Linked DNA regions of Phytoactinopolyspora mesophila. The protein of the gene in region 1 interacts with the protein of each later gene in a pairwise test. Links are inferred from orthologs where the notes say so. Each region holds a gene or a part of one and is shown in the gene's direction. Other genes may lie near its edges.

Region 1 (10,359 bases):
TTCCTCAGATGTGACGGGTACTCGAATCGATTCGATCGAATCGATTCGAGTAGTTATGCTGCCATGTGTTCGCTGAGGAGCGCAAGCCTGTTTCTCGCGGTGTGTACGTCTTCGACGTGGATGGCCCGCATGTGCGGGAATGCGCGTCAGAGCCGTCTATGTGGTACCAACACTCTCGTCGCAGCCACGTCAGGAGGTCAGCAGTGAGCGGACAGCGGGCGACGCTCGCGGCAGTGGCCGCGCGGGCCGGCGTGTCCCCGTCGACGGCATCACTGGCGTTCAGTGGCGCCGGGCCGGTCGCCGAAAGCACGCGGGAGCGGGTTTTCCAGGCGGCCCGTGAGCTGGGCTACTCCGGGCCGGATCCGATGGCCAGCTCGCTCCGTCGGGGGCGCTCCGGCATCGTCGGTGCCCTGATCGGCGAAAGACTGCTCTACGCGTTCCGCGATCCGGTGGCGGTCGGGCTGCTCGACGGCCTTGCTGAAGAACTCTCCACGCTGGGATCAGGACTGTTGCTGATCTCCGGCGACGCCGACCGGACCGGCCCCACACCCGCTCAGGTGGCGCGGATGCCGATGGACGTCGTGATCTTCGCTACCTGCGGTGGTGACGACGATCCCCTGCTCGATCACTTCCTGGGCCGCGGGGTTCCAGTGGTGGCCGTCGACGGCCCTCATCGAGACGACGTCGTCGTGCTCGGCATCGACGACTACGGTGGAACGCTGACGATGGCCCGCTACTTGGCCGATCTCGGCCACCGACACGTCGGGACGGTGACGTTGCCGCTGCGCCTGGACGGGCGCCGTGGGCCCATCGACGAAGCCCGGCGGAAGACGGCCGCCTACGCCGACGCTCGCCTCCGGTTGCAGGCGGTTCGAGATGTCTTCGGCAGTGTCGCCGCGGTCGAGTCGGCGACCAATCTGATCGAAGAAGGTGAGGTTGCGGCGGCGAGTCTGCTCGATGCTCCCGACCGCCCTACCGCCGTGATCGCACAGAGCGATCTGCTGGCCGTCGGGGTGATCCGCGCCGCCGTGGGCCTCGGCCTGCGAGTCCCGCAGGATCTCAGTGTCGTCGGGTTCGACGGCATCGACGCGGGATGGCTGGATGGGTGGCTGCTGACCACCATCGAACAGCCCATCGTCGAGAAGGGGCGGATGGCGGGCAGGATGGTCGTGGACATCCTGGCTGACCGGAAGCCGTCGAGCACCCAGCTACCGGTGAATATGCGCGTCGGCGCCACCACCGCGCCTCCGCCGTGACCACGGCCCCTTGCGCGGACCGAGACAGCCGCCGCGGCTAGCTCGGTACGCTGGCGCCGTGGAGGAAACAGATGAGCAGCGCCCCGCCCGGCTCGATGTGGGTGTGGTGGGAACGGGCCGCGTAGGCGCTGTGCTGGGCGCTGCGCTGGCGCGGTCCGGGCACCGGGTCGTCGCTGGTTACGGTGTGTCGGTCACCAGCCGCAGCCGGGCCGACGCCCTTCTGCCCGGACTCGAGATGCTGGAGGTGGCGGAGGTTTTCGAACGGGCCGACCTGGTCCTGCTAACCGTTCCGGACGATGTCCTGCCCGGGCTGGTCGACGGCCTGGCAAACACCGGGGCGATCCGGTCCGGGCAGTTCGTCGTACACACGAGCGGCAGGTTCGGTGTGTCGGTGCTCGACCCAGCCACCCGTGCCGGAGGTCTTCCGCTGGCCCTGCATCCGGCGATGACGTTCACCGGCACATCGGTCGATCTACAGCGTCTCGAGGGCGCCACCTTCGGCGTGACAGCGCCGGAGCTGCTGTGGCCGGTGGCCGAGGCGCTGGTGATCGAGATGGGTTCGGAGCCGGTGCGGGTGGCTGAAGACCAGCGCGCCCTCTACCACGCGGCGCTGACCCATGGTGCCAATCACCTCGTCACTCTCGTCAACGATGCGATGGACATGCTGCGCGCGGCCGGTGTTGCGTTGCCGGAGCGCTCGCTGGCGCCATTGCTCTCGGCAGCGCTCGACAACACCCTGCGTCAAGGGGACGATGCGCTGACCGGGCCGGTGTCAAGGGGCGACTCAGGCACCGTGGCCGGGCACCTCCAGGAGATCGACCGGGCGATGCCGGAAGCAACCGCTGTCTACACGGCACTGGCCAGGCGTACCGCCGGCCGAGCGCTGGCCTCCGGCCGGCTCCAGGCCACCGATGCCGAGCCGCTTCTCGAAATCCTCGCCTCCGACCCACCCGAATGATCATGTTTGGTGGGTTTTCTCGTGCCCTACCATGCCTGCAGTCCTGTTGAGGTGCGAGAAGTCCTAGGTATGTTCCGCGTGTTCGTGGCAACAATCGACCCAGGGCACGGCCGGAGCTCACCTCGGTAGTTGCCTAAGTCGACAAGTACAGGCGGCGGACAACATCCTCGATGTCCGGCTCCTCGATACTCAGATCACGTACCTCTGTCCGTTCAGCAGCGGCTTTGAGTACGGCTGCGGCCGTCGTCGTTCCCGGGACGAATGACAACCGCTGACGTAGCCCTCCGGCCTCCACCGCCACAACGCGCGTGCCGGCGATGCCCTCGAGCGGCGGCGCGGGATCCACCAGGTCCAGCATGATGACCCGCTCGGCGCCGACCCGGTCCACTAAGCCGGGTAGCCCGCCGTCGTACACCATCCGGCCGCGGTCGACGACGACGATCCGCTCGGTCAGCCGCTGGACGTCGTCCATGTCGTGAGTGGTGAGCAGCAGGCTGGTGCCGTGCAGTTCACGCTGCTCGGTGAGGAACACCCGCAGGCGCTCCTTGCTGAGCACATCCAGCCCGATCGTCGGCTCGTCGAGAATGAGCAATGACGGCGAGTGCAACAGCGCCGCGGCGATCTCACCGCGAATTCGCTGGCCGAGGGAGAGCTGGCGAACCGGCGTGTCGACGAAGGAGCCGAGATCGAGCCGGTCGATCAGCTCGTCCCGGCGCTTCGGCCAAGCATTCGACGGCAGCCGGTGGATCGCCGCGAGGGTCCGGTAGGACTCCCGCAACGGCAGGTCCCACCATAGCTGCGTGCGCTGGCCGAAAACGACGCCGATCTGTCTGGCCAGCCGTTTTCGCTGGCGCACGGGATGCAACCCGCAGGTGCGGACCGAGCCGGACGAGGGAACCAGGATTCCAGTGATCATCTTGATGGTGGTCGACTTTCCCGCACCATTGGCGCCGATGTAGCCGAGCGCCGAGCCGTCGGCCAGATCGAGGCTGAGGCCGTCGACGGCGTGGACAACGTTGCGGGTACGACGCAGCCGCCCCGCCGGCGAGCGCACGGTGAACTGCCGCCGGAGATCGCGGAGTTGAATGACCGGTTCGTTCATGAGCCTGCTCCTGTGTAGTGACGAAGACCAGCACGCCAGCCGGTGAGTGCGACGCCCCAGATGACCACGGCCATCACCGGCGAACACCAGCCGAGCCAGGCCGGGAGCCCGGGCGGGCCGGCGAGATCCAGAAGGGCAAGTGTCGGCAGATAAGCGACGAAGGCTGCCGGTACGACGAAGGTGAACAGCACCCGTACTGGAAGCGCGAAGATGCTGGCGGGATACTGCGAGGCGTACGAGCCGCCGTACGTGAACGAGTTGGAGAACTCCGAGCCCTCTACCAGCCAGAACTGGACGGCCGCGGCGCAGACGAACAAGGCCGCGAAGATGGCGGTTCCGGCGACGACGGCCAGCGCCAGAAGCGCCACCTTGTCTGGTCCCCAGCTGATGTCGTTGAGCGGAAGCGCCACACCCAGCACGACGACGGCCACTGCGGTGCGGCCCAGCCGGCGCAACGACAGGTCGCTCGTGATCAGCTGAGCGAGGACCGGCAACGGCCGCAGGAGGAAGGCGTCCAGGGTGCCCTGCCGCAAGTAGGTGGGCAGCCGGTCGGCATGGCCGACGATCATGTCGGCGAGGCTGAAGCAGATGTTGGCCAGCGCGAACAGCAGCGCGGCCGCCGCGAAGTCGAGCTCGCCGAGGACGTCGATATTGGTGAAGATGACGAAGACCTCGCCGAATTCGAGCGCTCCGATCGCGACGCTTCCCAGCACGTCCATGGCGAAGGACCGGCGGTATGCCGTCTGTGAGCGCAGCCTGGAACTGAGCAGGACTCGATATGGGTGCAGCCGTCCGGTATCAGCCACCTTGAACCACCAGCCGCTTGGCTCCCGTCCGGAACACCAGCCGACCGGCGATGATCAGTCCCGACAGCCACAGCGCCTGCGTGCCGATGAGCATGAGCGCATCGGTTCCCTCGGCGCGGGCGGTGATGACGTCGATCGGGGTCTGGATCAAGGAGGGGAACGGCGTCCAAGCGGCCGCCGTTGCCAGCCACTCAGGAAACCAATGGATCGGTACCACCATCCCGCTCAGAAACGTGCACGCGACCATGTAGAGCGTTGTCACGCCCCGCAGGTCGAGTAGCCAGAAGGCGGTCAGGTTCATCAGCCACAGGCAGGAGAACGAAACCATCACGGCGAGCAGCAGGCTCAGTGCGGCCAGGAGGTATGGGAGCGGGGTGGCGGGCAGTGCCAGGCCCGTCACCAGTGCGCCCACCAGCAGTGGTGGTGCGCCGCGGGGAATGAACGAGTATGCGGCCCGGCCCAGATCGGCTGCCATGAACGCGAGCTGTGGATCGACGGGCCGGGCCAGGTCGATGGAGATGTCGCCGGTGCGAATGCGCAGCGCGAGTTCTTGCCAGCCGAAGACGTTGACCGGCGCCAGTAGCGCCTGCGCCAGCCAGGCATAGGTGGCGCCGGTGACGGCGTCGTAGCCGCCGAGTGTGCCGCCTGCGGCGCCGATCGCACCGATGGTGATGTAGGCCTTGATCAGTCCGAAGATGGTGTTGGTGAAGGCTCCGGCGGCTGTCGCCAGCCGGTAGGTGGACCAGCGACGGAAGCCCATGGCGATGTGCGCGGTGACGACGGCGATCCGGAGGCGGACGGGTGACATGGCGGGAGAACTCCTCGGGCTCGGCGGAAGATGATGCGTTCCGACGGCCCGGGCACCCGGTCCGGTCGTGAAGGGCTCAAGATACTAGTGGCGGTCCCAGAACTCCGTCAACTCGTCTGAACCGATCACCAGTACGGTTGGACCGGGCCACTCGCAGCGGGGTGCCCGGGAGGAGCGCGGAACGTGAGCACACCGGTAGTAGCGCGTACCAGGGACGAGCTGGGCGACGCGCTGGCACAGGCCGAAACCTTGAGCGCAGTAGTCATGACGATGGGCGCGCTTCACCAGGGGCACGCCGCCCTGATGCGCGCTGCTCGCTCAGAGGTCGGCCCGGAGGGGCTGGTGATCGTGACGATCTTTGTGAATCCCCTTCAGTTCGGCGCGGGTGAGGACCTCGACCGCTATCCGCGGAGCATGGACGAGGACCTCGCCATGTGCGCGACGGAAATGGTGGACGTGGTGTTCACGCCGGAGCGCGCCGAGATCTACCCGGAAGGCGACCCGCAGGTCACCGTCGATCCAGGGCCGCTCGGCCGGGAACTCGAAGGCGCGTCACGTCCGGGACACTTCACCGGCGTGCTGACCGTCGTGGCCAAGCTGCTCAACCTGACGGTGCCCACGTACGCGATGTTCGGCGAGAAGGACTATCAGCAGCTGACCTTGGTCCGCCGGATGGTGACTGACCTGGAGATGCCGTACGAGATCGTCGGCGTGCCCACGGTGCGTGAGCCAAGCGGCCTGGCGTTGTCGAGCAGGAACCGCTATTTGAACGACGACGAGCGCCGCCTCGCCTCGTCGTTGTCGGTAGCCCTCCAGGCCGGTGCCCACGCCTCCGCGGAAGGACCTGAAGCCGTCGTAAACGCCGCACAAGCAGTGCTGGACGAGAACCCGGGTCTAGACGTGGACTATCTGGCGCTGCGGGCGGGCGACCTCGGCACCGTTTCGGGACCGGGACCGGCGCGGCTGCTCGTCGCCGCCCGGATCGGCTCGACCCGCCTGATCGACAACATCGCCGTCGACCTGGCCGGTTGATACCGCTGTGCTGATGTGCGCCGACCATGGGCGGCTTCGCCCGGAGTCAGCTGCGGCGGACGGGTGAGTGGTCGAGAGCCGGAGCCAAGAGAGCTCTGTGATGTGTTTCACATGAAGCCTTCCGGCCCGGGGCGTAGGCGGGTTGGTGTCCTCTTCCAGGCATTCACCGCGGGTCAGTCTGCAAGACACGGGCGCTAAAAGGATGTGGGAGGCCGTAGGCTTGCCAGGCGTGACCGAAGTTCGAATACCGCGCCAGCTCCTGACCGAGCAACCAGGCTGGGCAGAGCAGGCTGATGTGGTCGTCGTCGGCAGTGGCATCGCCGGTCTGACAACCGCTCTCGAGGCCCGGAAGGCCGGGCGTGTCCTCCTGGTCACGAAGACGAGCCTGTCCGCTGGTTCCACGGCGTGGGCGCAGGGAGGCATCGCGGCGGCGCTCGGTCCTGAAGACAGCCCGGACCAGCACCTGCGGGACACCCTGGTGGCCGGTGTTGGACTCTGCGATGAGACGGCCGTGCGCACCTTGGTGACCGAAGGGCCGTGGCGGGTTCGCGAGCTGGCGGCGCTCGGTGCGGAATTCGAGCGGGCCGACGACGGCACCATAGCCCTGACCAGGGAAGGCGGCCATCGGCGAGACCGCATCGCACATGCTGGCGGCGACGCCACCGGCAAGGAGATCTCCCGAGCCCTCATCGAAGCGCTGCGAGCGGTAGAGGAAGACCCCGGCATCCAGGTCATCGAACATGCTCTGGTGACCGACGTGCTGACCGATTCGACCGGGCGGGCTTGCGGTGTCGCGCTGCACGTCATCGGTGAAGGACGTATTGACGGCGTTGGAGCCGCGCTGGGACGGGCGGTGGTTCTCGCCACAGGTGGCCTCGGCCAGGTGTACGCCTCGACGACCAACCCGTCGGTTGCCACTGGCGACGGTGTTGCCGCGGCGCTTCGCGCCGGTGCGGAGGTCGTCGACCTCGAGTTCGTCCAGTTTCATCCAACGGTCCTTTGGCTCGGCCGCTCGGCCAAGGGGCAACAGCCCTTGATCTCTGAGGCGGTGCGGGGTGAAGGTGCACATCTGCGAGACGTCGAAGGCCGCCGGTTCATGGTCGGCCAGCACCAACTCGCCGAGCTTGCCCCGCGGCACGTGGTGGCGAAGGGCATCGTCACGGCGATGGCCGAGACCGGGGCAGAACACGTCTGGCTCGATGCCAGGCATCTCGGCGCCGCTTTTCTCGAGGAGCGTTTCCCGACCATCGTCGCCCGTTGCCGTTCCTACGGCATCGATCCCGCGACGGATCTGGTCCCCGTTGCTCCAGCGCAGCACTATGCCAGCGGCGGGGTGTGGACAAGCGGACGTGGGCGGAGCACCGTCCCAGGGCTTTACGCCTGTGGTGAGGTGGCGTGCACGGGAGTGCACGGTGCCAATCGGTTGGCGTCCAATTCGCTGTTGGAAGGGCTGGTCTGGGGGCATCGAATCGCCGTCGATCTGGCGGAGAGCCTCGCCGGTGTGCCCATCGGTGATCCGGTGCCGCGGCCCGGAGGTACTGGGCTGCTGAATGCCGATGCCGGGCGCTTCGTTCAGGCGGCAATGACGGCCGGCGCCGGTGTGCTGCGTTCCGGCAGCTCATTGGCGACACTGCAGGCGCGTCTCGCGCAGTTGAGCGAGGAACGCAGTAGTACGGTTCCCACGCCACTCGCGTGGGAGACCACCAACCTGCATGCTGTGGCAGTTACGCTCGGACGTCATGCCGCAATGCGTGAGGAGACCCGCGGGGGTCATTGGCGGGAGGATTTCCCGGAGCGCGACGACGCCCGCTGGCGCGGGCATCTGGTGAGCACACTGGATCCGGACGGGATCCTAGGGACGACATTTCAGCCTATGAGGGAGAAGTAATGAGTCTGGCCGAGTCGGTGACGAGCGCCCTGCGTGACGCGAGCCTCGACCCGCTCTACGTGGAAGACCTGGTCCGGGCGACACTCGAGGAAGACTTGGCTGGTGGCGTCGACATCACGAGCGAAGCGACCATCCCGGCCGGTCAGCGGGCAAGGGCCACGTTGGCCACCCGCCAGGAGGGCGTGGTCGCCGGACTGCCGGTGATCGAGACAGTCTTCTCCGCCACCAGCGACGACGTCGTACTCGAGCGGCGTGTAGCCGACGGCAGCTGGGTGGAGCCAGGCACGCCGGTGCTCACGGTCACCGGTCTGACACGTGAGATCCTGGCCGCGGAACGGACGGCGCTGAACCTGGGTTCGCGGCTCTCCGGTATCGCGACGGCTACCAGCCAGTGGGTTTACGAGCTTCGCGGCACCCGGACGGTGGTGCGCGACACCCGGAAGACCACGCCGTTGCTCCGGCCCCTGGAGAAGTACGCGGTGCGGGTCGGCGGCGGCGAGAACCATCGGTTCTCCTTGTCGGAAGCCGCATTGATCAAAGACAACCACATTGTGGCGGCGGGTGGCATCACCGCCGCGTTTCGCGCTGTCAAGCAGGCGTCGCCGGAGATACCGGTGGAGGTGGAGGTCGACGACGTCGCCGGCGCGGTCGAGGCGGTCGAGGCCGGTGCCGAGCTGGTGCTGCTCGACAACTTCTCGGTGGACGAGGTCCGCGAGGCGGTCGCTGTTGTCGGCGGCCGGGCTCGTCTAGAGGTCAGCGGTGGTCTGACCCTCGACGGTGCTCGTGCCTACGCCGAAACGGGCGTCGACTATCTCTCGGTCGGTGCTTTGACGCATTCCGTCGTCGCGCTCGACCTCGGGCTGGATGTGGAACAGGTGCAGAGCATGCCTGGTCACCAGCAGCAGTGGTCTTCCCGGCGTGCGGACATGAATCTGGTCCGGGAGCAGCGATACGCCGATACGGCCGAGAACCCGGTGTTCGGCTAGCCCGCCCGGGCGCAGACGGGAGACACCCCATGTTGCTCGCGATCGATGTCGGTAATACCGAGACGGTGGTCGGCCTTCTCGACGGCCTCGAGGTGAAGCACCACTGGCGGGTATCCACCGTGGCCAACCGGACCGCGGATGAGTTGATGGCGTTGTTGCGCGGGCTGTTCACCGGTGTTCACGATCACGATGTGGACGGCGTCGCCGTGTGCTCCACCGTTCCAGCGGTGCTGCGCCCGGTACGGGCCCTGGTCGAGCGCTATTACCCGAACGTGCCGTCGGTGCTGGTTGAGCCCGGGGTGCGCACCGGCGTGCCCGTTCTGACGGAGAATCCGCGCGAGGTCGGCTCCGACCGTGTCGTCAACACGTTGGCGGCGATCCATCTATTCGGTGGGCCGTGCATCGTCGTCGATTTCGGTACGGCTACCACGTTCGACGTCGTGTCGGCCAAGGGCGAGTACATCGGCGGCGCGATCGCCCCAGGCATCGGCGTCTCGCTGGACGCGCTCGGCGATGCCGGAGCTCAGCTGCGCAGGGTTGAACTGGCCGCGCCGCGTTCGGTGATCGCGAAGAACACGGTCGAGGCACTGCAGTCCGGCGCTTTGTACGGGTTCAGTGGTCAGGTGGACGGAATCGTGACTCGGATGGCACACGAGCTCGCCGTGTCGCTGGACGGCCTGCCGGTTATCGCCACCGGTGGCCTCGCGACGGTGGTGTTGGACGAGGCCGCGACGATCAACCGCCACGAGCCGTGGTTGACGCTGATCGGCTTGGGTCTCGTCTTCGACCGGAATCTCAACTCGGCTGGGACAGAAGAGCGCCGAGGTCACCGACTTGCCCCAGGTGGGTGAGCTTCTCGGGGTTGATGACACTGTGCATCGTGTGAATCTGCCCGTCGGCGACACCGAAGGTCAGGACGCCGAGCACCTCGTCGCGGGGTGAGAAGACCCGGAGCGCCGGCTGGCCGTTGGCTTCCACGGGTTCGATGCGCATTCCCACCCGGGCGCTCTGTTTGAGCAGTCCGATGAAGAACCGCGCGACCTGCACGGGACCGCCGACCGGGTGCTCGAGAGCCGGTGCGTTGCCGCCACCGTCTCCGACGAAGACGACATCGTCAGCGAGTAGCTGATGCAGCGCTTCCATGTTGCCCTCGTTGGCGGCAGTGAGAAAGCTCTTGGCCAGTTCTGCCTGGTGCTGCCGGTCGGCTTCGAACCTCGGGCGCCGCTCAGCAATCGCTCGCTTGGCTCTCGCGAGAATCTGGCGGCAGTTGCTCTCGCTCTTCTCGACGATGCCGGCGATCTCGTCATAGCCGTAGCCGAAGACCTCACGCAACAGGAAGACCGCGCGTTCTACCGGTGCCAGCGTCTCGAGTAGCACGAGGAACGCCGTCGATATGGTCTCATCGGTCTCGACGCGGCGTGCGGGTTCGTCGTCGGAGGTGATCAGCGGCTCTGGGAGCCACTGCCCGACGTAATGCTCGCGTCGTACCCGTGCCGATCGGAGCGCGTCGATGGCCAGCCGGG
Region 2 (10,199 bases), on another replicon or contig:
CGAGACGGACATCGCCGAGATCGTCTCCCACGTCGAGGGCCTCAGACCCGACATCGCTGATTCGCTGACCGGTTTCATCGACGCGATGTGGGACCGGGTTCGCGAGGTCGAAGAAGCGCGCGCCGTGGCGTTCCGGCGGATGAACAACTTCGTGCGCGGAGGAGACGCTCTGCACTACCGCAGCATGCGGGTGCTGGTCAACGAGGCCCAGGCGGCGGCCGCAGAGGCGTTCCAACACACCCACGGCGGTCGCGACACCGGCTTCGCCATCCCGATGAGCAGCGCCGACACGTCGTCAGTGGGGCGCCTCCGGATGCACGAAGGCATCGGTGACCCACCCGACCCGCTCACCTCGCCCGCCGACGAGTTCCCGGTCGATCCAGCCACACTCACCGGGCAGGAGTCCATCGACTGGGCCTCCCTGCGCTCGGCGGTCAACACCACATTGAGCGCCGGCGCTGGTCCGGCCACCCTGTCCGAGGTGCTGGACCAGCTCGAACGCCCCCGCACCGGAGACGTCATCGGCTTGTGGTCGCTCGCCGCGCGCTGGGGTGAAGTGGATCCTCAGGTGCGGGTACGCGCCAGCGTCCACACCCGGCAGGGCCGGCGCGACATCTTCCTTCCCTCCGCCGTGTTCGCCGAGCCGGTGGCCGACCCCGCGGCGCCGATGACCCGCCACCGGATCCTGCGGAAACAAGCGTTCCTTCTGGAAGAGGCGATGGATGCCTGACGTTGACGACGACGGCCTGTTCGCTGAGGCCACTGCCGTCCCACCGGCGACACTCGATCCCACAGACGTGTTCGACGACTCCGCTCGTCCACCGGGCGCCCGGGTCGGCAGCACCACGCACGGGCCGCGCTTCGACGGAGACACGAGCCAGCTGCCGCCAGAGGTGTGCTGGACGTTGCAGGAGCTCGTCGCCGCTCCGCACGTGGGCGGGAAGGACAACCGGCACTGGGCGATCATCCTGCAGCACGAGGAGGTGCTGCGCAGCCGCCTGTGTGAGCTCGGCCTGATCCTCGAGATCAACCATGAGCACCGGTATGCCTTCACCCGTCAGGCCGACGACCCGAGCCCACACAGCCGCGCCGTGCTGCGCACCAAGACGCTCAGCCTCGCCGCCAGCACCCTTGCGTTGTACCTGTACCAGCAGTACCTGGCCGCGCCGGACAGCCCGGTCGTCGAATCCACCGACATGATCGACTACATGATGGCGTACAAGCGCGCCGACGACACCGACGAAGCGTCGTTCCACAAGAAGATCCTCGCCGCCATCAAGTCGCTCGACGACGCCGCCATCATCAAGCCGGTCAAAGGCACCGACCGCTATGTCATCCACGGGGCCATCACCTCGATCCTGACCGCGGATCGCGTGGAAGCCCTGACACAGAGGTACCGCGCTATCGCCCGTGGCGAGGCGATCCCGGAAGGCCTCGTCGCAGATGGGATCGACAACAATGACTGACGACATCGGCAAGCGCACCATCTTCCTCGGCCAGTTCCGGCTGGTGCGACTGCAGGTGATCAACTGGGGCACGTTCAACGGGTACAAGGACCTTCCCGTCGAAGAACGCGGTGTGTTGTTCACCGGCCCGTCCGGGTCAGGGAAATCGTCTCTGATGGACGCCCATTCGGCCGTGCTCCTACCGACCCATGACCAGCGTTTCAACGCATCGGCCGACCTGAACGTGCGAGGGGCGAAGCAGGGCACCCGCAGCGTCGCGGACTACGTGCGAGGTGCGTGGTCGGAGACCAACGACGAGCACAACCGGTCCAAAGTGCGCTACCTGCGCGGCGGCAAACCCACCTGGTCGGCGATCGCGGCCACCTACGCCGACGGGGTGGACGCCATCACCACCGCCGTCGTCGTCAAGTGGTTCACCGGTGCCGAAACCGACGGCGCATCGCTGAAAACGATGTACCAGCTGCACCACGGCCACCTCGACCTCACCGTGCTGGAGGAGTGGGCGCAGCGCAACTTCGATACCCGCTGGTTCAAGCAGACCCACCCTGCGCACTATCCGGACAGCCAGGCTGCCTACGTGCGAGAACTCGGCAAACGCATCGGCCTCGGCAACTCGAAGACCGCGTTGTCCCTTCTGGGCAAGGCGAAGGCGATGAAGAACGTCGGTGACCTGAACCTCTTCATCCGCGGCAACATGCTCGACGAACCAGGCACCTTCGACGCGGCACAGAAGATGCTGGATGCGTTCACCCCGCTGAACGAGGCATACGAAACGGCCCGCCGGGCGCACGCACAGGAGAAGGTACTGCGCGAGGTGCCCGAGAGCTGGACGGCCTACCGGGAGTCAGGGCAGACCCACAACCTCGCCGAGACTCTGCTGGGTGCCCCAATGGAGCACTACGTGCGCGGCGTCCATGTGCAGGCGATCCGAGAAGCACTGGATGCGCTCGACCACGAGATCAAGTCCCTCGACGCCGACCTCGGCGAGCAGGAGCGCCGCTATGAGGAAGCGAAGTCGGCCTACGTGTCCTTGGACGAGCAGCTGCGGCGCGAAGGTCAAGCCCTGGAGGAAGTGAAACTGCGCCTCGACGCCGCCAATCGCGAGGTGGAGGCGCGCGAGCGGACCCACCGCACGTACCGCACGCTGGTCGAGCGCATCGGTGAGCCGTGCCCCGAGGACGAGCAGACCTTCGTCGCGCTGCGGCAGAAGCTCCCCCGCATTCTGGAGCGGGCCCACCAGGACAAGGCAGAGATCGAGCCGCGGCGGCATGCCGTGTTCGCCGCCTCGGGCCAGGCCCGCAAGCAGCATGAGACCAAGGCCACCGAGCTTGCGACGCTACAGGCATCCCGTTCATTGATACCCCGCCGCGAAGCCGACCGCCGGGAGATGATCGCCGACGGCGCGGGCGTGGCCGTCACCGAACTGCCGTACGCGGCGGAACTCATCGACGTGGACGAAGCCGAGGAACAATGGCGTCCGGCGGCTGAGAAGGTGCTCCGGGCCTTCGGATTGCGGCTGCTGGTCCCTGCCGCGCATCAACGGGCGGTTCAGCAGTTCATCGACAACCACGACATGCGCGGCGTGGTCGAGTACAGCGTCGTACCCGCCGAGAGCACGGCGGCTGACCGGGCCGAGCCAGGCACGCTGGCCAGCAAGCTCACTGTCGACGAGACCCACACCGCCGGCCCGTGGCTGGCCGGCCAGCTGGCCGGCAGGTTCGACCACGTCTGCGTCCAGACCTCGGAAGAACTCGATCAGCACCGCACAGCGGTCACCCTGAACGGCACCGTGAAACTGCCCGGGAGCCACTACCGCAAGGACGATCGCCGGGCGCTCACCGATCCGGCGTCATACATCCTCGGTGGCGACATCCGAGCAAAAGTTGCGGCCCTGGAAGCCGAGGTCGCCCGCCTGGCCGAGGCCGAGAAGCAGGCTCGAGCGGAGGCCGACGAGCTGGACCAGCGCTACCGCCAGGTGGAGTCCACCATCGAGGCCGCCACGCAACTCGAAGGGTTCACGAGCTGGATGCAGCTCGACCACTGGTCGGCCACGGCTAGCGCACAGGGCTACGCCGAGCGCATCGAGCAGCTCAGAGCGGACAACGTCGACCTGCAGCGGCTCGAAGACGACCGCGGCGCAGCCGAGGCACGGTGGCAATCCGTTGCCGATGCCCGCTCAGACCTGCGGAACAAGCTCAGCGCCCTGCGCGCCCGGCAGACCAGCTGGCTCAACATGCTTGAGAACGAGACCGCCGAACCACACGGCACCAGCAACGACGCTCACCGCTCCTACCTCGACCAGGTGTTCGCCGATCTCGAGCTCGCGGTCACGCCCGACAACCTCGCCCAGGTCCGGGTCGCGTTCCGCAAAGAGCTCGAACGACGACGAGACGCGGCCGAAGCCGACCGCCGCTACGCACACGCGCGGCTGAAGTCAGCCATCGAGCGGTTCGTCGAGGAATGGCCCGATTCCGCGCCCGACGCCAGCGGAGACGTCGACCGCTCCGGCGCGGACTTCGCCGCTTTGCACGCCGATATCGTGCGCCGTCGCCTGCCCAATGCGATGGGCCGTTTCCAGCAAATGATCAGTGAAGACATGGTGCCGTCGATCAGCGTCTTGCAACGCGCGATCGAGAACGCGGCCAACGAGATCCAGAGCCGGATCGACATGGTCAACTCGGGGCTTTCCCGCGTCGAGTTCAATCCGGGAACCCACCTCCAAATCGCCTACCAGGCGACGCCACCCGCCGAGGTCAAGGAGTTCCGGGGCAACGTCGATGCCTTGCTGCGCGACGCGCCCGCCGCACGACGTGACCCGGAGAAGCTGCTGGGGCAATTCCGCCGGGTGCGTGCCTTGATGACACGCTTCACCGACGACGACGCCGAGTCCCGGCGGTGGCGGGATGCCGTGCTGGACGTCCGGACCAGCTACTTCTTCTACGGCATCGAAAAAGGTGCCGATCACGACATCGTGTCGACGTATCGGAACACCGCGTCGAGTTCCGGCGGCGAGCAGGAAAAGCTGGTGGCGTTCTGTCTGGCTGCGGCGCTGAGTTACAACCTCGCAGACCCGGACTCCGAGGGCCGGCCGCATTTCGCTCCGTTGATGCTGGACGAGGCGTTCAGCAAGTCCGACGAGGCGTTCTCCCAGCAGGCGCTGGCCGCGTTCGACGAGTTCGGATTCCAGATGATCATTGCCGCCCCGATCCGGATGTCCGGGATCCTCGAACCGTTCATCGGTCAGGTCGTGCTGGTCGACAAACGGGTAGCGGCCGATGGCGCCCGGTCCAACGCGACGTCGGCAACCTTCAGCGACTTGACTCCCCGCCAGGGCCGTACCGCCGCCAGCGTCCCGGCAGACTGACCGTTTGTTGTGAAAATGCCATCAAACACGCGCGTATCAGGGGGAAACTGGTAGGACTCCGGTCAGCGTCCGGAAGGAACGAGGTCGCTATGAACGACTCGGACCACACCAGCCGACCCCGCAACCTGCTGTTTGCCGTCGCGGCGGTCATACTCAGCCTGGCGATCGGCTTGCTCATCGGAGCCACTGCGGGCGGGACGGACACGTCGCTTCCCGAATCCTGTGAACAGGCCCTGCGCGCGGCGGAAAGCCTGGCCGAAGTCATCGAGTCCGAGTGGGCCACCGCATCGGCCGCGGTTGATGCGGCTCAAACCGCCTTGGCGGACTCGGACCTGACGGCGCTGACCTCCGACTGCCGCGCCGAGACCTGACGGGATCAGAGCAGGCCGACGACCTTCTGCGCCACGTCTACCGGCGCCATGTGTGTCGTGTCGACGACCGCGGCATCGTCTCGCAGCCAGGCCAACGCGTCTCGGTAAGGCGAAATATGCTCCAGCCGCCAGTCCCGCGCCCCGGATTCGACCTGGTCGGATTCGATGCGCCGCACCAGCTCGTCGTCGTCGACGTGCAGCAGCACATGCCGCACATCGATACCGTGCTCGCGTAATCCGGCGAATATCTCGTTTGCATATTCGCGCCGCAGCAACGTCATAGGCACCACCAGCGTCCCGCCATAATGCTGGAGGATCTGATGGGCTGTCTCGGTCACCAGCGCGCGCCACGCCGGCCAATCCTGGAAATCTCCGACCGGCTCGGTGATGAACCGCCGGAGCATGAAGCCGACACACTCCGGATCGAACGTCCTGGCATCAGGCATCACCTCGACGAGCTCCTCGGCTGCCGTGGTCTTTCCCGCGCCGAACGTTCCGTTCAGCCACACGATCATCGGTTTCACGCCGCACAGGCTATCTCCATCGGCCGCGGCAGCCGACGCCCCGGGCTCCCAAAGATGCCGGGATCCGACAACGATCCTGTTCGACGGCGGGCTTGTCCTGCACGTGAACCTACGGAAGCACCGCTGGGCGTAGCTCTGGTTGGATGACGATGTGGTGCAAGAACGCCCCGAGGACGAGCTACTCGACATCGTCGACAAGTCCGACCGCGTCGTCAGCCAGGCACGGCGGGCCGACGCCTACGCACACCGGCTGCGGCATCGGTCGACATTCGTCCTGGTACGCAACGCCGGCGGCGCGATCTTCGTGCACCGCCGGACCGCGTCCAAGCTGATCTTCCCGTCACGGTATGACATGTTCGTCGGCGGCGTTGTGCGTGCGGGAGAGACGTATGACGATGCGGCGCATCGCGAAGCCGAGGAGGAACTCGGGGTCTCGGGACTGCCCGCACCCACCCCGCTGCTCCGATTCCTGTATGAGGATGCGGACTTCACCTGGTGGGCCGCGGTCTACGAGGTGCGCTGCGACGCCCTGGTCAATCCGCAGGCCGAAGAGGTTGACTGGTACTCGTTCCTGACCGTCGGCGAAATCCAGGCAAAACTCGATGTCTGGCCGTGGACGCCGGACAGCCTGGAGGCGTTCGCGCGGCTACAGGCTGCCTGAAGCCATCCGGCGGCGGCCAGCGTTGACGGCGCTGCAGGACGTTATCTTGCGTCCTGCGGGGCGTGCGCTCCAGACCTCGCCGTGCAGGACTTACCGTGACGTCCTGCAGGTGGCGAATGAGAAAATCAGGTCGTGACAGTCACGCGGAAGTTTGCCGGGTACGAGTTCGACGATGACGCCTCGCGAGTCGACCGCGAGGTGGTCTGGAGTTTCCTCTCCGAACACGCGTATTGGGGGCGTTGGCGCAGTCGCGAGATCGTCGATGCACAGATCGATGGTGCGTGGCGCGTCGTAGGTGCGTACGAGCCGGCCGGGGACGGCGCGGAAGCCGGGGAAATGGTCGGCTTTGCGCGCGCGCTGTCCGACGGCGTGTCCATCGCCTACCTGGCCGACGTATTCGTCGACTTCGCCCACCGCGGCAGGGGCGTGGGGGCATCGCTGGTGGCGGCGATGATCGAGGACGGTGCCGGCGCCGACTTGCGATGGATGCTGCACACCGCCGACGGGCACGATCTCTACGCCAAGTTCGGCTTCACCGCACCCGAGCACAACAGGTACATGGAGCGCGCGGAGCGTCGACCGGAGCCGACTTCGCGTCTGTCCGATTGACTCGCGTTGCAGAACGTCAGGTTGCGTCCTGCAGAGGGTGCACCCCAGGCCTCCTCCTGCAGGACGTTGAGTCGCGTCCCGCGGGGTTCAGGCGGCAGCGGCACGCCGGCAGCGAGCCAGCAGTCGCGCAACCTGATTCATGAACGCGTCTGGCTCCAGCCGAAGCCCAATCACCGGGATGCGCAGCACCCCGTCACCATGGACGAAGAGATGGTTCTGCCGTAGCGCATCGCTGATCGCCATGCCCGGATCCAGGTGCTGTGCTCCCTCTATCTCCACGACAATCCCCCATTGATCCCAGTAGACGTCCAGGTAGATCCGCCCATTCGGGCCACGCCGGACTACCTGACGGGTCGGTTCGGGCAAGCCGCGGGCACGGCACATGCGGGCGAAGTCCAGCTCGCCCATGGACTGGACGCCATTCACGAGATCAGCCAGGACCGTACGGAGGAAGGCACGGCGGCGGTGCCGTTTGACCGACGAGAACGCTTCACTCAACGCTTCTGCACCAAAGATCCGCTGCTGGATCGGCATCAGCCACAACAAAGCAGCCTGGCGGTTCGTCACCGCCCAGAGTGCCGCTCGCACGGCAGCGATCTCCGGGCGGACACGCGGCAGGCCGTGGCCGAGCACATCGTCCGGCTTCCTGCGCCGCGTCTCGTAGACCCGCACGCCCGGCAGCTTGCGGTACCGGCTGCCACGAGATACCGACACCTGCAGGACCGGTGCCTCGAATCCGCGCAGCCCGGCTGCTTGCAGGGCGCTCACTCCATCTAGCGCCGCATCGGCGCCAACCTCCCAGACGGCACGCCACCACAATGCGGACTGATCAAGGGTTCCGGTGTGCACGGCGATGGTCTGCCGGCCGTGTGAGCGCCACCTGCCAGCCCGCAGCTGGGCCTTGACCTGCCACCGCGTCAGGCCAAGCGAGTAGAGCTGGCGTCGGGAGATGACACCGCTCTGGTCGGCGGCGAGCCGTTCAACGTCTGGATAGCGCATGGGTGTGACCCTTCCCGCAGGCCCAAGCCCGTTCAAGATGCGGCGACCCATCTGTGGACAACCCGCGCCCAACGTCCTGCGCCCCAGCTCCCCCGCGGTGTGGCGTCCTGCAGACCGAGTGCCCTGGGCATCAGCCGGCAGGACGCAAGAAGCACTCGTCCCGCGACTCCCGCGCAACGTCCTGCGCCCCGAGCGCCCCAGGCCTCAACCTGCAGGACGCACCGCGACGTCCGGCAGATAGGATCGGCACCGACCATCCGACGTCACGGCAGGAACACCGGTGAGGGCGCTCGCGCCTGAATCCGGGGCGGTCCCGCCACTGTGACCGGGGAGTCGGCTCTCACCATGAGGCCACTGGGTGCTCCGTCCAAGACAGGGCGCCTGGGAAGGCCGAAGAACCGGCGCCGATCCGGGAGCCAGGACACTGCCCGACGTCGCCACCGATCCGGGTGCGGGAAACGCCCGAGAGAGGACGCTATGAGCCAGCCCCGCCTTCTGCTGCTGTCCACCGCCGACACAGATCTGCTGACCGCGATCCGCGCGGACGATCGCTGGATGGTCGCCAACCCAGCGCGTACACCTGCCGGGCAGGTCTCCACGCTGCTCGAGGACGTCGATGTCGCCGTGGTCCGGCTTCTGGGCGGACGCGAGGCCTGGCCCGAAGGACTCGACGCGGTCCGGGCCTCCGGCATCCCCACCGTCGTCGTCAGCGGCGAATCCAGCCCCGACGCCCAGTTGCACGCGTTGTCCACCGTGCCGTCCGGCGTCGCGACGGAGACCCAGCGCTACCTCGTGGCGGGCGGGCCGGTCAACCTCGCGCAGCTGGCGGCGTTCCTGTGCGACACCATCCTGCTCAACGGTGAAGGCTTCGAGCCGCCCGCCGAGCAGCCGCGCTTCGGCATTCACGTGCCACCCGGCGCACAGGCCGCTGACCTGGACAGTGAACCCGTCCAGCCGGGCAAGCCAGTGATCGGCGTGGTGTTCTACCGCTCACACGAACTCTCCGGGAACACCGCCTTCATCGACGCGCTGTGCGAACAGATCGAAGCCGTCGGCGGCATCCCGCTACCGATCTTCACCGACACCCTGCGCGGCGCCGACCGCGAAGAGTACGCGGGTCTTCGCGAACAGCTCGGCCGCGCCGACGTCGTCATCACCACGGTGCTGGCAAGCGGGGGGCTCGTCGCCGGCAAGGCCGCGGCGGGTGAGGACGACGACGCCTGGAGCACGGCCATCTTCACCGAGCTCGGCGTCACGGTGCTGCAGGGCCTCACCCTGACCAGCACCCGGGAAGCCTGGAGCGAAAGCGACGGCGCCATGAACCCGATGGATGCGGCCACTCAGGTCGCGCTCCCGGAGTTCGACGGCCGGATCATCGGCGTCCCGTTCTCTTTCAAGGAGGTCGGCGCGGACGGCGTCCCGCACTACGTCGCCGATCCCGAACGCGCCCGGCGCCTGGCCGGCATCGCGGTGCGCACCGCCCGGCTCCGGCACACCCCCAATGCACAGAAGCGGATCGCGCTGGTGCTGTCCAGCTATCCAACCAAACACGCCCGCGTCGGAAACGCCGTTGGGCTCGACACACCGGCCAGCGCCGTCGAAGTGCTACGCAGCCTGCGCGCGGCCGGCTACGACATCGGAGATCTGGACCTCGACGCGCTCGGGCGCGGCGCGGGTGAGGACGGCGCGGACCTTCCGCCAGGCGACGCACTGGTCCATCAGCTGATCGCGGCGGGCGGGCACGACGTCGAGTGGCTGACCGAAGAGCAGCTGGCCAGCGCGGCCGCCAGCATCCCCGCCTCGCAGTACCGACAGTGGTTCGCGACCCTCCCGGAGGCACTGCGCGAGGACATCGTGGCGGCCTGGGGGGAGGCGCCCGGCGAGCTCTACGTCGACACCAGCGGCGACGAGCCGTCCATCGCGCTGGCGGGCCTGATCTTCGGCAACGTCGTTCTGATGATCCAGCCGCCACGCGGCTTCGGCGAGAACCCGGTGGCGATCTACCACGACCCCAACCTCGCGCCTTCCCACCACTACGTCGCCGCGTACCGGTGGCTACAGGAATCGGTGACCGACGGCGGGTTCGGCGCGCACGCGGTTGTCCACCTCGGCAAACACGGCACACTGGAGTGGCTGCCCGGCAAGGGGCTCGGCCTGTCCGACGATTCCGCGCCGGACGCCGTCCTGGGCGATCTGCCGCTGATC

The links.
Region 2: the proteins of panC (region 1) and F7O44_RS24960 interact in binary tests that used the Escherichia coli proteins (3 or more experiments, as listed by UniProt). The link is inferred for Phytoactinopolyspora mesophila from one-to-one orthologs.

The regions. Positions count from the first base shown.
Region 1 is NZ_WLZY01000004.1:266,227-276,585, forward strand. The notes cover bases 4,172-7,037. They hold panC (pantoate--beta-alanine ligase), read left to right. Parts: upstream 4,172-5,113; coding sequence 5,114-5,962; downstream 5,963-7,037. Other genes in these bases: F7O44_RS13630 (ABC transporter permease), read right to left, coding at 4,172-4,930; F7O44_RS13640 (L-aspartate oxidase), read left to right, coding at 6,165-7,037. Outside these bases: F7O44_RS13610 (LacI family DNA-binding transcriptional regulator), read left to right, coding at 204-1,256; F7O44_RS13615 (DUF2520 domain-containing protein), read left to right, coding at 1,315-2,214; F7O44_RS13620 (ABC transporter ATP-binding protein), read right to left, coding at 2,348-3,316; F7O44_RS13625 (ABC transporter permease), read right to left, coding at 3,313-4,122; more of F7O44_RS13630, read right to left, coding at 4,115-4,171; more of F7O44_RS13640, read left to right, coding at 7,038-7,850; nadC (carboxylating nicotinate-nucleotide diphosphorylase), read left to right, coding at 7,850-8,836; F7O44_RS13650 (type III pantothenate kinase), read left to right, coding at 8,866-9,687; F7O44_RS13655 (RNA polymerase sigma-70 factor), read right to left, coding at 9,632-10,359. UniProt on the Escherichia coli protein: Catalyzes the condensation of pantoate with beta-alanine in an ATP-dependent reaction via a pantoyl-adenylate intermediate.
Region 2 is NZ_WLZY01000011.1:72,171-82,369, reverse strand. Bases 4,926-7,631 are described here. They hold F7O44_RS24960 (NUDIX domain-containing protein), read left to right. Parts: upstream 4,926-5,876; coding sequence 5,877-6,386; downstream 6,387-7,631. Other genes in these bases: F7O44_RS24950 (hypothetical protein), read right to left, coding at 7,083-7,631; F7O44_RS32100 (GNAT family N-acetyltransferase), read left to right, coding at 6,519-6,995; F7O44_RS24965 (P-loop nucleotide/nucleoside kinase family protein), read right to left, coding at 5,207-5,716; F7O44_RS24970 (hypothetical protein), read left to right, coding at 4,926-5,201. Outside these bases: F7O44_RS24985 (DUF3375 family protein), read left to right, coding at 1-730; F7O44_RS24980 (DUF4194 domain-containing protein), read left to right, coding at 723-1,466; F7O44_RS24975 (ATP-binding protein), read left to right, coding at 1,459-4,830; more of F7O44_RS24970, read left to right, coding at 4,920-4,925; more of F7O44_RS24950, read right to left, coding at 7,632-7,994; cobaltochelatase subunit CobN, read left to right, coding at 8,472-10,199.